DNA from 2 places in the Streptomyces sp. NPDC002867 genome. Region 2 is predicted to be linked to the other one. Evidence: riboswitches for the same ligand, from Rfam matches in the RefSeq annotation. Region 2 holds a riboswitch; the other holds the start of a gene.
The links. A riboswitch is a leader RNA that binds a small molecule or an ion and turns the genes downstream of it on or off. The one in region 2 is predicted to bind thiamine pyrophosphate.
Positions count from the first base shown of each region.

Region 1 (7,170 bases), on a different contig from region 2:
TCGGGCTCGAAGAACATCTGTGTGATGGCATAGTCGGCGCCCGCGCGGCACTTGTCGACGAAGTGCCGGATGTCCGTGTCCCAGTCGGTGGAACGCGGGTGCATCTCCGGGAAGGCCGCGACGCCGACGCAGAAGTCGCCGGACTCCTTGATGAGCCGGACCAGTTCGGCGGCGTATGTCACGCCCTCAGGGTGCTTGCCCCACTCGCCCATCGGGTCGCCGGGCGGGTCGCCGCGCAGCGCGAGGATGTTGCGGATGCCCGCGTCGGCGAACTGGCCGACCATGTTGCGCAGTTCGGCGATGGAGTGGCCGACGGCGGTGAGGTGGGCGACGGGGGTGAGGGTGGAGTCGGCGGCAATCTTCTGCGTCGCCTTCACGGTGCCGGCGCGGGTGGAGCCGCCGGCGCCGTAGGTGACGGAGACGAAGTCGGGCGCGACCGCCTCGACCCTGCGCAGCGCGTTCCAGAGGTTCTTCTCGCCCTTGTCCGTCTTGGGCGAGAAGAACTCGAAGGAGTACGTCGTCTCGCCTGTCGCGAGCATGTCGCGCACGGTGCGCGCGCGATCCGTCCTGGTGGAAGCAGTGCCGAGGGCCATACGGGCAGGTTAGCCAGGCCCAGCGGGTCACCCAACCAGATCAGGGGATTTTGTCGCCTTTTGTCCGTCTAGTGTCCACACTCTGGACACTCGTGAGACACCCCGGCGGTTCCGTCGGCCTTCGATGCCCGTGCCCGCCGCCCGGTCAGGCGCTGCGCTCCCTGATCCGCTTCGCCAGATCGGCGGCCGCCGCGGCAGGATCGTCGGCCTCCGTGATCGCCCGTACGACCACGACCCTGCGCGCCCCCGCGTCCAGCACCTCGTCCAGGTTCGACGCGTCGATGCCGCCGATCGCGAACCAGGGCCGGTCGCTCCCGAGCGAGGCCGCGTAGCGCACGAGACCGAGGCCCGGGGCGAAGCGGCCGGGCTTGGTGGGGGTGGGCCAGCAGGGGCCGGTGCAGAAGTAGTCGACGCCGGGCTCGGCGGCGGCCGCGTCCACCTCGGCCTCGGCGTGCGTCGAGCGGCCGATGAGCACCCGGTCGCCGAGAATCGCCCGCGCGGCGGGGACGGGCAGGTCGCCCTGGCCCAGGTGCAGCACGTCCGACCCGATGGCGTGGGCCACGTCCGCACGGTCGTTGACCGCGAGGAGCTTGCCGTGGCGCCGGCAGGCGTCGGCGAAGACCTGGAGGTGCTCCAGCTCCTCGCCCGCCTCCATGCCCTTGTCGCGCAGCTGGACGATGTCGACGCCGCCGGCGAGCACGGCGTCCAGGAACGCCGCCAGGTCGCCCTGGCGCTTCCGGGCGTCCGTGCACAGATACAGGCGGGCGTCGCCGAGCAGTTCGCGAGCCGTGGACATGGTGCTTCCCCCCGCTGGATGGGTGATGAACGGCGCGCGGGTGCGGGCCGGGGCCGTGCGGCTCCCGCCCGCACCGCGCGCTCCGATGGTTCGGGACGAGGCCGTCCTGTCAGGACGGGGACGTCGGGACGGACGTCAGACGGCGAGCGCCTGAGCCCGGCGCTTCACCTCCGTGCCGCGATTCTCGCTCAGGGCCTGCGCCGGGGTCCCCGGCAGGGTCGGGTCGGGAGTGAACAGCCACTCCAGCATTTCTTCGTCGGTGAAGCCGTCGTCCCGCAGCAGCGTCAGGGTCCCGGAGAGGCCCTTGACCACCTTGTTGCCGTCGATGAAGGCGGCAGGCACCTGCAGTGTCCTGTTCTCACCACGGCGGACGGCGATCAGCTGGCCCTCCTTGACCAGCTGCCGCACACGCGTCACCTCGACATCGAGCATTTCCGCGATGTCGGGCAGGTGGAGCCAGGCGGGGACGAGAGCATCAATTTTTGCGTCAATCTCGGTCACAGGAACAAGCCTGCCATCTTGGACTGACAGCCGGTAGCCGACTCCTACGCGGTCGCCGCCTTCAGGGGGACGGACGGGTCGGCGGCCCGGCCGGGATCCAGTCGCGCGCCTGACGCCACGAGCCTGCGGCCCTGTGCCAGGTCACGCGGCCTGTCGACGGCGAGCAGCGCGACCAGCACGCCCTCCCGCAGCCACAGCACCGACCAGTCGGCGTCCACGGCCGGGTCGCCGCGCCACAGCAGCGTGTCGCCCGCCGGGTGGTGGCCCGCGTACTGCACGAAACGCCCGAACTGCTCCGACCAGAAGTACGGCACCGGGTCGTACACCTGAGGCTCCGGGGCGGCCCCGAGGATGTTGGCCGCGACCGCGCGCGGACCCTGCAGCGCGTTGTCCCAGTGGTGGACGAGCAGCCGGGTGCCGTAGCGGCCCGAGGGGTAGGAGGCGCAGTCCCCCACGGCGTACACGTCGGGCGCGGAGGTACGCAGGTGCCGGTCGGCGACGACGGCCCCGTCCGGGCCCAGCTCGATGCCGCTGCCGACGAGGGCGGCGGTCGCGGGCCTGGCGCCGATGCCGACGACGACGGCGCCGGCCGCGATCCTGCGCCCCGATCCGGCCAGCACCACCGTGCCCGGCTCGACGGCGGCCACCCGCTCGCCGGTGAGCAGCTCGGCACCCGCCTCGGCGTACCAGCGGGCCATGGGCGCCGCGACCTCGGCGGGCAGCGACCCGGCCAGCGGACGGTCGGCCGCCTCGACGACGGTCACCGCGCAGCCCGCCTCGCGCGCGGCGGTCGCGAACTCCGCGCCGATCCAGCCGGCCCCGACCACCACGATGTCGTGCTGCCGCGCGAGCACGGGCCGCAGCCGGTCCGCGTCGTCGAGCGTGCGCAGCAGATGGACGCCCGGGACGCCCGCGGCCCCGGGCAGGGCGACGGGTTCGGCGCCGGTGGCGAGGACGAGGACGTCGTACGGGACGGGGCCGGCGGCGGTCTCGACCTCGTGCGCCCCGGGGCGTACGCCGGTCACCTCACAGCCGAGCCGCAGGTCGACGTCGAGCGCGTCGAAGTCGATGTCGAACGCGGAGCCCTCCGCCGTACCGAGCAGGATCGCCTTGGAGAGCGGCGGCCGGTCGTACGGCTGGTGCGGTTCGGCGCCGATGAGGGTGACCGGTCCGGTGAAGCCCAGTTCGCGCAGGGCGACCGCGGTCTGCACCCCGGCCATGCCCGCGCCGACCACGACGACCCGTCGCCCGTCCCCGGCCTGCTCGTGCGTGTGCTCGCTCACCGGGCCACCTTAAGCTTCTGACGCATCATCAGGCAGCAGTTGCTCGACGACGCTGGTCCCGCTGCCCTCCTGCGACTCCCACTCCCAGGTCTCCTCCAGGCGCACCCGCCCGTCGGGGAGTTCGACGACGGTGGACAGGCAGTGGCCGCTGGACGTCCCGCCGTCCGTCTTCAACTGGACATAACGGAAGTCCAGCCGGTCCCCCTCGCGCGTGCCCACGAGGTGGCCGCGTACCACGTCGCCGCCCTCGTACTCGGCCCAGATCCGCCCCTGCTGCTCGTGGTAGAGGAACCGGGTGCGGGTGCCGACCTGGCCCGGGGCCTGGTCGGCCACCGGAGCGAGCACCAGTCCGTCGAGCGATATCGCCACTGCGTCCACCTCCTGCGCACCCGCGCCGGGGGACGGCGGCTCCCTTACTGCGCGCCTGGGCGTGGGGTTAGGGTGGCCACCGTAAGGCACTCGCGGGAGCCCGGACGCACCGGGCTGAGAGGGAGGCTGGCCGGCCTCCGACCGTACGAACCTGATCCGGGTCATGCCGGCGAAGGGAGGGGCTGGACGCCCATGTCTCGTACACCAGACGCACCCGACGTCCTCGTCGTCGGGGGCGGGATCATCGGCCTGGTCACGGCCTGGCGCGCGGCGCAGCGCGGGCTGCGCGTGGCCGTCGCCGATCCGGAGCCCGGCGGCGGGGCCGCGCGGGTCGCGGCGGGCATGCTGGCCGCCGTCACCGAACTCCACTACGGCGAGCAGACGCTGCTCGGCCTGAACCTCGAATCGGCCCGGCGCTACCCGGCGTTCGCCGCCGAGCTGGAGGCGGCGAGTGGGCGGTCGGTGGGCTACCGCGCGTGCGGCACTCTCGCCGTCGCCCTCGACGCCGACGACCGCGCGCACCTGCGGGAACTGCACGCCCTGCAACGCCGTTCGGGCCTGGAGTCGGAGTGGCTGACCGGTCGCGAGTGCCGCCGCCTGGAGCCCATGCTCGCGCCGGGGGTCCGCGGCGGTCTGCGCGTCGACGGGGACCACCAGGTGGATCCGCGGCGGCTCGCCACGGCGCTGGTCGTCGCCTGCGAGCGCGCCGGGGTCGACTTCCGCCGCGCCTGGGCGGAGCGGCTGGTCGTCGTGCACGACCGCGCCGCGGGTGCGGTCCTGGACGACGGAACGGAAGTCGCCGCCGGCCAGGTGGTGCTGGCGGGCGGCAGCCTGAGCGGCCGCCTCGGCGGGGTGCCGGACGACGTCCTGCCTCCCGTACGGCCGGTGAAGGGCCAGGTCCTGCGGCTGACGGTGCCGGGCTCGTACGCGCCGTTCCTGTCCCGCACGGTGCGCGCGGTGGTGCGCGGCAGCCACGTCTACCTGGTGCCGCGTGAGAACGGCGAGCTCGTGGTCGGCGCGACCACCGAGGAGCTGGGCTGGGACACGACCGTCACCGCCGGCGGCGTGTACGAACTGCTGCGGGACGCGCACGAGCTGGTGCCCGGCATCACCGAACTGCCGCTGACCGAGACGCGCTCCGGGCTGCGCCCCGGCTCCCCCGACAACGCGCCGATTCTCGGATTCACCGAGATGCCAGGGCTGTTGCTCGCGACCGGCCACTACCGCAACGGCGTGCTCCTCACGCCCGTGACCGGCGATGTGCTCGCCGACGCGCTCACCAGCGGGCGGCTACCGGACCTCGCCGGCCCGTTCAGCCCCCGCCGGTTCGCCCCCGCCGGCGCACGCGTACGACAGGAGCAGCCCGCATGAACGTCTCCGTCAACGGCGAGACCCGCGAGCTCGCCGACCGCACCACCCTGGACATCGTGGTGGCGGCCCTCACGGCGGCCCCCTCGGGCGTGGCCGCCGCCGTCAACGAGACCGTCGTCCCGCGCAGCCAGTGGGCGGGCACCCGGCTCGGCGACGGCGACCGTGTCGAGATCCTCACCGCTGTGCAGGGAGGCTGAGCGCCATGGCCGACGACCGTCTCACCATCGGCGGCACCACCTTCACCTCGCGACTGATCATGGGTACGGGCGGGGCGCCCAGCCTCGACGTCCTGGAACGCTCACTGATCGCGAGCGGCACGGAACTCACCACGGTCGCGATGCGGCGTCTCGACCCCACGGTGCAGGGCTCCGTCCTGTCCGTCCTGACCAGGCTGGGCATCCAGGTCCTGCCGAACACGGCCGGCTGTTTCACCGCCGGCGAGGCGGTTCTGACGGCGCGGCTCGCGCGGGAGGCGCTGGGCACGGACTGGATCAAGCTGGAGGTCGTCGCGGACGAGCGCACGCTGCTGCCGGACGGCGTGGAACTGCTGGAGGCGGCCGAGACGCTCGTCGACGACGGTTTCACGGTCCTGCCGTACACCAACGACGACCCGGTGCTGGCGCGGAAGCTGGAGGACGTGGGCTGCGCGGCGATCATGCCGCTGGGCTCGCCGATCGGGTCCGGGCTCGGCATCCGCAACCCTCACAACTTCCAGCTGATCATCGAGCAGGCGGGCGTCCCGGTGATCCTGGACGCGGGCGCGGGCACGGCGTCGGACGCGGCGCTGGCGATGGAGCTGGGCTGCGCGGCGGTGATGCTGGCGTCGGCGGTGACGCGGGCGCAGGAGCCGGTGCTCATGGCGGAGGCGATGCGGCACGCGGTGGAGGCGGGCCGCCTGGCACACCGGGCGGGCCGCATCCCCCGCCGCCACTTCGCGGAGGCGTCGTCGCCGGCGGAGGGCCGGGCGGCCCTGGACCCGGAACGCCCGGCGTTCTGAGTCCGGCGGGGTGCGGGGCCGCCGCCCTTCTGGGGTCCGCCCCGGCCCTGCGCCTCACACGCCCGGCGGGGGCGTGGTCCGCTGCGCGGGCATGTTCCCCACCCCGCCCCTTCCCGAACCGGGGCTCAAGCGCCGGCGGGGCTGGATTTCGCCGCGCGAAGCCGGCCCGTCCGGGCGCACTCCCCCGGCCGCAGGCCGTACGGCGCCTGAGGGCTGACCATGCACGACGGGATAGCCCACGGCCGCAGGCCGTAGGCAGCTGGATCTCGCCGCGCGAAGCCGACCCGCCCGGGCGCACCCCCCGGCCGTGCGGGGCGGGATAGCCCACGGCCGCAGGCCGTAGGGAGAGGTTGCGGGCACGGTCGCCGACCGTACGGGGCCGGCTTGGCCCAGTCGGGGGCGGCTCGCCCCATGCGGGGCCGGGGTACCGACGGCCGCCAGGCCGAAGGGCAGATCGAGGGCACGGCCGCAGGCGTGGCGGGGGCCTGCGGCCTGCCCAGTTCGGGATGGGGGTACCGCCCACGGCCGCCAGGCCGTAGGGGAGGGCGGGTGGGGAAAGTCCCTGCAGGTTCACGACAACCGTCACAGGTGCGCTGCAAGCGGTTCCGGCGCGGACAGGGCGAACGGTCCCGCCTCGTAGAATCGCCGAGTGGACACGACCCTCTCAGACCCCCTCGTCGGGCAGGTGCTCGACGGCCGCTATCGCGTCGACGCGCGTATCGCCGTCGGCGGCATGGCCACGGTCTACCGGGCCGTCGACACCCGGCTCGACCGGGTCCTCGCGCTCAAGGTGATGCACCCCGAGCTCGCCACCGACGCGACGTTCGTGGAGCGGTTCATCCGCGAGGCCAAGTCCGTGGCCCGGCTGGCGCACCCCAATGTCGTCGGGGTCTTCGACCAGGGGGCCGAGGGCGCGTACGTCTATCTGGCGATGGAGTACGTCGCCGGCTGCACCCTGCGCGACGTCCTGCGCGAGCGCGGCGCGCTCCAGCCGCGGGCCGCGCTCGACATCCTGGAGCCCGTGCTCGCCGCGCTCGGCGCCGCGCACCGGGCCGGTTTCGTGCACAGGGACATGAAGCCCGAGAACGTCCTGATAGGGGACGACGGCCGGGTCAAGGTCGCCGACTTCGGGCTGGTCCGCGCGGTCGGCTCGGTCACCAACACCTCCGGCACCGTGCTGGGCACCGTCTCGTATCTCGCGCCCGAGCAGATCGAGTACGGCACGGCCGACACCCGCGCCGACGTGTACGCGTGCGGTGT
Region 1 is NZ_JBSFUR010000012.1:46,273-53,442, reverse strand. It holds gene metF (methylenetetrahydrofolate reductase [NAD(P)H]) at 1-593, opposite strand, end outside; gene thiE (thiamine phosphate synthase) at 739-1,389, opposite strand; gene ACWD0A_RS14500 (Rv2175c family DNA-binding protein) at 1,525-1,890, opposite strand; gene ACWD0A_RS14495 (NAD(P)/FAD-dependent oxidoreductase) at 1,935-3,173, opposite strand; gene ACWD0A_RS14490 (hypothetical protein) at 3,183-3,542, opposite strand; TPP riboswitch at 3,625-3,737, shown strand; gene thiO (glycine oxidase ThiO) at 3,735-4,913, shown strand; gene thiS (sulfur carrier protein ThiS) at 4,910-5,110, shown strand; gene ACWD0A_RS14475 (thiazole synthase) at 5,116-5,910, shown strand; gene pknB (Stk1 family PASTA domain-containing Ser/Thr kinase) at 6,560-7,170, shown strand, end outside.
Region 1: another riboswitch for thiamine pyrophosphate. It lies ahead of thiO (glycine oxidase ThiO); the one in region 2 lies ahead of ACWD0A_RS25320 (thiamine ABC transporter substrate-binding protein).

Region 2 (7,170 bases):
CAGGACGGGCAGCATGGTCCGTACGACGAAGGGCACCCCGACCAGCGCCTGCGCGAGCGGCACCAGCATCCACGAGCCGCGCAGATCGAGCGGCGGCTCGTCGAGCGTGATCAGGAACCCGAAGCCGACGGTCACGGCGGAGACTCCGAGGGGCAGCATCAGCAGGGCGTCGAATCCGCGGACCAGACGGCCGGCCCGCCGGGTGAGGGCGGCCGCCGCGAGCCCCCCGACCAGCACCGAGACGGCGGTCGCGACGAGCGCGTACTCCAGCGAGTTGGCCACGGCGTCGATCGGCGGGACGAGGAAGGCGCCGCCCGTCTCGTCGAGCACGGTGAGCGCGCGGTAGTAGTCGAGTCCGTAGCCGCGGGGCGTGTCGAAGGACCGCTCGACCAGCACGCCGAGCGGCGTGATCAGGAGCAGGGCGACGGTGACGAGCACCCCGCACAGCACGGTCCACTGGGCGGCTCCGCGCGGACGGCGGGCGGTACGGGCCGGGTCCACGAGCCTCAGCGCGCCCTCGCGGCGCCGCACGGCCCGGGCGTGGACGGCGAGGACGACGCCGACGGCCGCGAACTGCAGCATGGTGAGCACGGCCGCCGTCGGCAGGTCGAGCATCTCGGCCGTCTGCCGGTAGATCTCCACCTCGAGGGTGGAGAAGGCGGGACCGCCGAGGATCTGCACGACGCCGAAGGAGCTGAAGGTGAACAGGAAGACCATCAGTGCCGCCGCGCCGACGGACGGCGCGAGCGCGGGGAGCGTCACCCGCCGCCAGGCCGTCAGCCGGCCCGCGCCAAGTACCCGCGCGGCCTCCTCCTGACGCGGGTCGAGCTGCGACCACAGGCCGCCGACGGTGCGGACGACCACGGCGTAGTTGAAGAAGACGTGCGCGAGCAGGATGGCCCAGACCGTGGTGTCCAGGCGCACACCCCACAGCTCGTCGAGCAGTCCCCCGCGTCCCAGCAGGGCGAGGAAGGCCGTGCCGACGACGACCGTCGGAAGCACGAACGGCACCGTGACCACGGCGCGCAGGAGGCGCTTGCCGGGGAAGTCGAGCCGGGCGAACACGTAGGCGCCGGGCAGGGCGACGAGCAGGGTGAGTGCGGTGGAGGCGAGCGCCTGCCAGGTGGTGAACCACAGGACGTGCAGGATGTCCGGACGTCCGAGGACCTCGCCGAACCGCCCGAACTGCCAGGCGCCCTCGACGCGCAGGCCGCGGCCGACGATCGCGGTCACCGGGTAGGCGAAGAAGACGGCGAAGAACGCGACGGGGCCGGCCATCAGGGCGAGCCGCGCCGCGTTCCCCCGCAGGGACTGCCTTACTTCAGGACGAGCGAGGACCACGACCGGACCCACTGCTCACGGTTCTCGGCGATCGTGCCGGGAGCGACGGTCTCGGGCTTGTCGACGACCACACCGTGCTCGGTGAACAGCTCGGGCAGCTTCGCGCCCTCGACCACGGGGTTGACGAACATGGTGAGCGGCATGTCCTCCTGGAACGTCTTGGTGATCAGGAAGTCCAGCAGCGCCTTGCCTCCCGCCTCGTTCTTCGCGCCCTTGAGCAGACCGGCGAACTCGATCTGGCGGAAGCAGGTGCCGGTCGCGACACCCGTGGGCGCCTCGGCGGGCTGCGGGTCGGCGTAGAGGACCTCGACCGGCGGGCTCGAGGCGTACGAGACGACGAGGGGACGGTCGGCGCCCGCCTTCTTGCCGCCGGCGGAGCCGGAGAACTCCTCGTTGTACGCCTGCTCCCAGCCGTCGACGACCTTGACGCCGTTGGCCTTGAGCTTCTTCCAGTAGTCCTGCCAGCCGGACTCGCCGAACGCGCCGACGCTGCCGAGCAGGAAGCCGAGGCCGGGCGAGGACGTCGCCGGGTTCTCGACGACGAGCAGGTTCTTGTACTCGGGCTTCGCGAGGTCGGCGAAGGTCTTCGGGGGTGCGAGCTTCTTGCCGGCGAAGAACTTCTTGTCGTAGTTCACGCAGATGTCGCCGGTGTCGACGGGCGTGACCCGGTGCTTGTCCGCGTCGAGCCGCGCCTCGTCCGCCACCTGGTCGAGCCCCTTGGCCTCGTACGGCGTGAACAGGTCGTTGTCGAGGGCGCGGGAGAGCAGGGTGTTGTCGACGCCGAAGAAGACGTCGCCCTGCGGGGAGCCCTTGGTGAGGATCTCCTTGTTGAGCGCGGCGCCCGCGTCCCCGCTCTTGAGGACCTTGACGGTGTACCCGGTCTGCCGGGTGAACTCCTTGAGGACGGCGTCGGACGCCGCGAAGGAGTCGTGGCTGACGAGGGTGACGGTCTTTGACCCGCCGCCGGTGCCGGACCCGGAGTCCTCGGACTGCCCGCCGCAGGCCGCGAGGGCGGTGACGCCGAGGGCGGCGGCGAGCGCCGTGCCGGTGGCACGCCGAAGCTGGCTGTTCATGATGGTGCTGACTCCCTACGCCGGTATGACCCGGATCAGGTCCGAGGGTCTGCGGCCCCGGGGCGTCCTACGCCCTGCCGCACTCTCAGCGCTGCTGCGCTCCCCTGTCGGAATGTTTCGTTGTTCATTTGTGCGAACGCACAGGGCACAGTATCAGCCACCCGGCCGACGGCCCCTGGTCACCGCTCCTGCGCCGCCAGCTGCCCGCACGCGCCGTCGATCTCCTGCCCTCGGGTGTCCCGGACGGTGACCGGCACACCATGGGCCGCGATGGCCTCGACGAACGCCTTCTCGTCCTCCGGCCGCGACGCCGTCCACTTGGAGCCGGGCGTCGGGTTCAGCGGGATCAGGTTGACATGGACCCGCTTACCCTTGAGGAGACGGCCGAGCAGATCGCCGCGCCACGCCTGGTCGTTGATGTCGCGGATCAGCGCGTACTCGATGGAGATCCGGCGGCCGGACTTCTCCGCGTACTCCCATGCGGCGTCGAGGACCTCGCGGACCTTCCAGCGGGTGTTGACCGGGACGAGGGTGTCGCGCAGCTCGTCGTCCGGCGCGTGCAGGGAGACGGCGAGGCGGCACTTGAAGCCCTCGTCGGCGAAGCGCAGCATCGCGGGGACGAGGCCCACCGTGGAGACGGTGATGCCGCGCTGCGAGAGGCCGAGGCCGTCCGGCTCGGGGTCGGTCAGCCGGCGGACGGCGCCGACGACCCGCTTGTAGTTGGCGAGCGGCTCGCCCATGCCCATGAACACGATGTTGGACAGCCGGGCGGGGCCTCCGGGCACCTCTCCGTCCCGCAGGGCCCGCATGCCGTCGACGATCTGGTGCACGATCTCGGCGGTGGACAGATTGCGGTCGAGACCGGCCTGCCCGGTCGCGCAGAACGGGCAGTTCATCCCGCAGCCCGCCTGCGAGGAGATGCACATCGTGACGCGGTCCGGATAGCGCATGAGGACGGACTCGACGAGCGTGCCGTCGTGGAGGCGCCACAGCGTCTTGCGGGTGGTGTCGTTGTCGCAGGAGATGTGCCGCACGACCGACATCAGGTCGGGCAGCAGCTCCGTGGCGAGCTTCTCCCGCGCGGAGGCGGGGATGTCGGTCCACTGCGCCGGGTCGTGCGCGTACCGCGCGAAGTAGTGCTGGGACAGCTGCTTGGCGCGGAACGGCTTCTCGCCGATCGCGGCGACGGCGTCCTTGCGCTCGGCGGGTGAGAGGTCGGCAAGGTGCCGCGGGGGCTTCTTGGCTCCGCGGGGCGCGACGAAAGTGAGTTCTCCGGGCTTGGGCATGGTGCTACCAGTGTCGCAGACCCCGCGAGGTGGCCTGCGGCCGCTGACTCGGGCGGTGGTCGTCCGGAGCCGCCGGTCCGGGCGGGACGCCGCTCTGGCAGCGCCGCGCCAGAAGTCGGGCACGTGGAGGCCGTCGTCGGCGAATCAGCAGCGTGCAGCGCCGAGCCGTCCGGAGACCGGGCTCCGGGGCACCGGCTCGCCCGGATACGACGGAGGGCTCGCCGTCCAGGGGTATCCCCATGCCCCGAGGCGGCCGTGGGAGAGGACGGCGAGCCCTCACGCGGAGAACCGCAGGTCAGCCGGAGCCGACGAACAGCACCAGCAACAGCCACACCACCGGGGCCGTCGGCAGCAGCGAGTCCAGGCGGTCCATGATGCCGCCGTGGCCGGGGAGCAGGGTGCCCATGTCCTTGATGCCGAGATCCCGCTTGATCATCGACTCCCCGAGGTCGCCCAGCGTCGCGCTGGCCGCGACCGCGAGGCCGAGCAGCAGACCCTGCCACCAGGTGCCGTCGTCGACGAGGAACTGCATGCACAGCGCACCCGCCGCCATCGCGAAGGTCACCGCTCCGAGCAGTCCTTCGCGGGTCTTTCCGGGGCTGATGCGCGGCGCGAGCTTGTGCTTCCCGAAGCGCCAGCCGACCGCGTACGCACCGGTGTCGCTGACGACCGTGAGCACCAGGAAGGTGATCACCCGTTCCGGCCCGTCGTCCGCGCTGAGCATCAGCGCGACGAACGTGGCGAGGAACGGTACGTAGAAGGCGGCGAAGACACCCGCCGTGACGTCCCTGAGGTAGCCCTCGGGCGGCTCGGTCATACGCCAGACGAGCACCGCGAGCGCGGTCAGCGCCATGGCCACCCAGGCGCCCTCGGACCCGCGCACGTAGCCGGCCACGACCATGGCGGCGCCGCCGACCGCGAGCGGTACCAGCGGCGCCTTGATCTGCTTGCGCTCCTGGAGGCGGGTGGTCAGCTCCCACAGGCCGACGACGACGGCGACCGCCACCACGCCGACGAACACGGCCTTGACGATGAAGAGCGACGCGACGATCACCGCGCCGAGCCCCACACCGACCCCTATGGCCGCCCGCAGATCGCGGCCGGCCCGCTTCTTCTGCGGCGGCTGCGGCTGCTGAGGCGCTGCCGGCGGCGGGCTGGGCATGGGCTCCTGCGTGTTCTCGTCGCGGAACAGGGGGCCACCGAGCCGTGCGGCCCCCCGGTCGCGGTCCTCGCGGCCGGCCCGGCCGCTGGGCCCCTCGGGGGATTCGGCGTCTCTACCTGCGTCGGGAAAGTCCGGCACGATGGGCATGGGCTGCGTCTCTGATGTATACCGTGCGTCGTGCCCATCGTGGGCGGGACCCGCCGGGAGGGGCCCCTGGTCGGGCGGTGGCCATGCACCGGCGTATCCGGCGCCGTGCGAGGCCCCCCAGGAAGAGTCGTTCATCAGACCTCGAGCAGCTCGGCTTCCTTGTGCTTGAGCAGCTCGTCCACCTGCGCGACGTACTTCGCGGTGGTGTCGTCGAGCTCCTTCTCCGCACGCCGGCCCTCGTCCTCGCCGACCTCGCCGTCCTTGATGAACTTGTCGATGGTCTCCTTCGCCTTGCGGCGGACGGAGCGGATCGAGATCTTGGAGTCCTCGGCCTTCGACTTGGCGACCTTGATGAACTCCTTGCGGCGGTCCTGCGTGAGCTCCGGGAAGACCACGCGGATGATGTTGCCGTCGTTGCTCGGGTTGACACCGAGGTCCGAGTCGCGGATCGCCTGCTCGATGTTGCGCAGAGCGGTCTTGTCGAACGGCGTCACAACGGCCATCCGCGGCTCCGGGACCGAGAACGACGCCAGCTGGTTGATCGGGGTCAGGGCACCGTAGTAGTCCGCCACGATCTTGTTGAACATCGCCGGGTGCGCACGTCCGGTGCGGATCGCGGCGAAGTCATCCTTGGCGACCAGGACGGCCTTCTCCATCTTCTCCTCGGCCTCGAGGAGGGTCTCTTCGATCACCACTTGCTCCTGCGTGTCTTGAGTTGGGCCCGGCATCGGACTGGGCCGGCGGAACCTGCGTCGCGTGTTCCCTGCACGGTGTACGACCGGCAGGGCTTTGTCCATCCCCCGAGGGCGCCCCCCGAGGCCCTCGGGTCAGGCCCGGGTGTCCCGGTCGCTCACGAGCGTGCCGATCTTCTCACCCCGGACCGCCCGAGCGATATTGCCCTCGGTGAGGAGTTCGAAGACGAGGATCGGGAGCGCGTTGTCGCGGCAGAGGGTGATGGCGGTGGCGTCGGCGACCTTGAGGTTGCGGGACAGCACCTCGCCGTACTCCAGCGCGTCGAACTTCACCGCGTCCGGATTGGCCTTGGGGTCGGAGTCGTAGACGCCGTCGACACCGTTCTTGCCCATCAGCAGTGCTTCGGCGTCGATCTCCAGGGCGCGCTGGGCGGCGGTGGTGTCGGTGGAGAAGTAGGGCATGCCCATACCGGCGCCGAAGATGACGACGCGGCCCTTCTCCAGGTGCCGTACGGCGCGCAGCGGGATGTACGGCTCCGCGACCTGTCCCATCGTGATGGCGGTCTGCACACGTGAGTCGATGCCCTCCTTCTCCAGGAAGTCCTGGAGAGCGAGGCAGTTCATGACGGTGCCGAGCATGCCCATGTAGTCGGAGCGTGCCCGGTCCATGCCGCGCTGCTGGAGTTCGGCTCCGCGGAAGAAGTTTCCGCCGCCGATCACGACGGCGATCTCTGCGCCGTCGCGGACGACCGCTGCGATCTCCCGTGCGATGGCGTGTACGACGTCGGGGTCGACGCCGAGACCGGTGCCGCCGGAGAAAGCCTCTCCCGACAGCTTCAGCATGAAGCGGCCGGCCTTTTTGCCGTGGTTGTCGTCGCCTTGTGCGGCGCCCTGGTTCATGGAGATCTCCTCGTGCACATACGAAGAAGGCCATTGCCGTTGGGGTCGTGCTGTCCCTGCCGGCAATGGCCTCCTCGTCAGATCTGCGGTCGTCCGGCGCGAACGCGGACGACTGCTTCAGACCCTACCGGGGTCCGGGGTCCGTCGCGTACGGACTCAGATGCCGACCTTGATGCGGCTGAAGCGCTTCAGGGTGACACCGGCCTCGTCCAGGATCTGCTGGACCGACTTCTTGTTGTCGAGCGCGTACGGCTGGCCCAGGAGGGTGGCCTCCTTGAAGAAGCCGTTGACACGACCCTCGACGATCTTCGGGAGAGCGGCCTCGGGCTTGCCCTCGGCGCGCGTGGTCTCCTCGGCGACGCGGCGCTCGGCCTCGACGACCTCGGCCGGGACGTCCTCGCGGGAGAGGTACTTCGGGGCGAAGGCGGCGATGTGCTGCGCGACACCCTTGGCGATCTCGGCGTTCTCCTTGTCGAGCTCGACGAGGACACCGATCTGCGGGGGCAGGTCGGGCATGGTGCGGTGCATGTACGCCGTGACGTAGCCACCGGAGAACTGCGCGAAGCGGT
Region 2 is NZ_JBSFUR010000032.1:34,853-42,022, forward strand. It holds gene ACWD0A_RS25315 (ABC transporter permease) at 1-1,278, opposite strand, end outside; gene ACWD0A_RS25320 (thiamine ABC transporter substrate-binding protein) at 1,317-2,414, opposite strand; TPP riboswitch at 2,410-2,530, opposite strand; gene rlmN (23S rRNA (adenine(2503)-C(2))-methyltransferase RlmN) at 2,594-3,700, opposite strand; gene ACWD0A_RS25330 (phosphatidate cytidylyltransferase) at 3,996-5,144, opposite strand; gene frr (ribosome recycling factor) at 5,144-5,701, opposite strand; gene pyrH (UMP kinase) at 5,837-6,601, opposite strand; gene tsf (translation elongation factor Ts) at 6,758-7,170, opposite strand, start outside.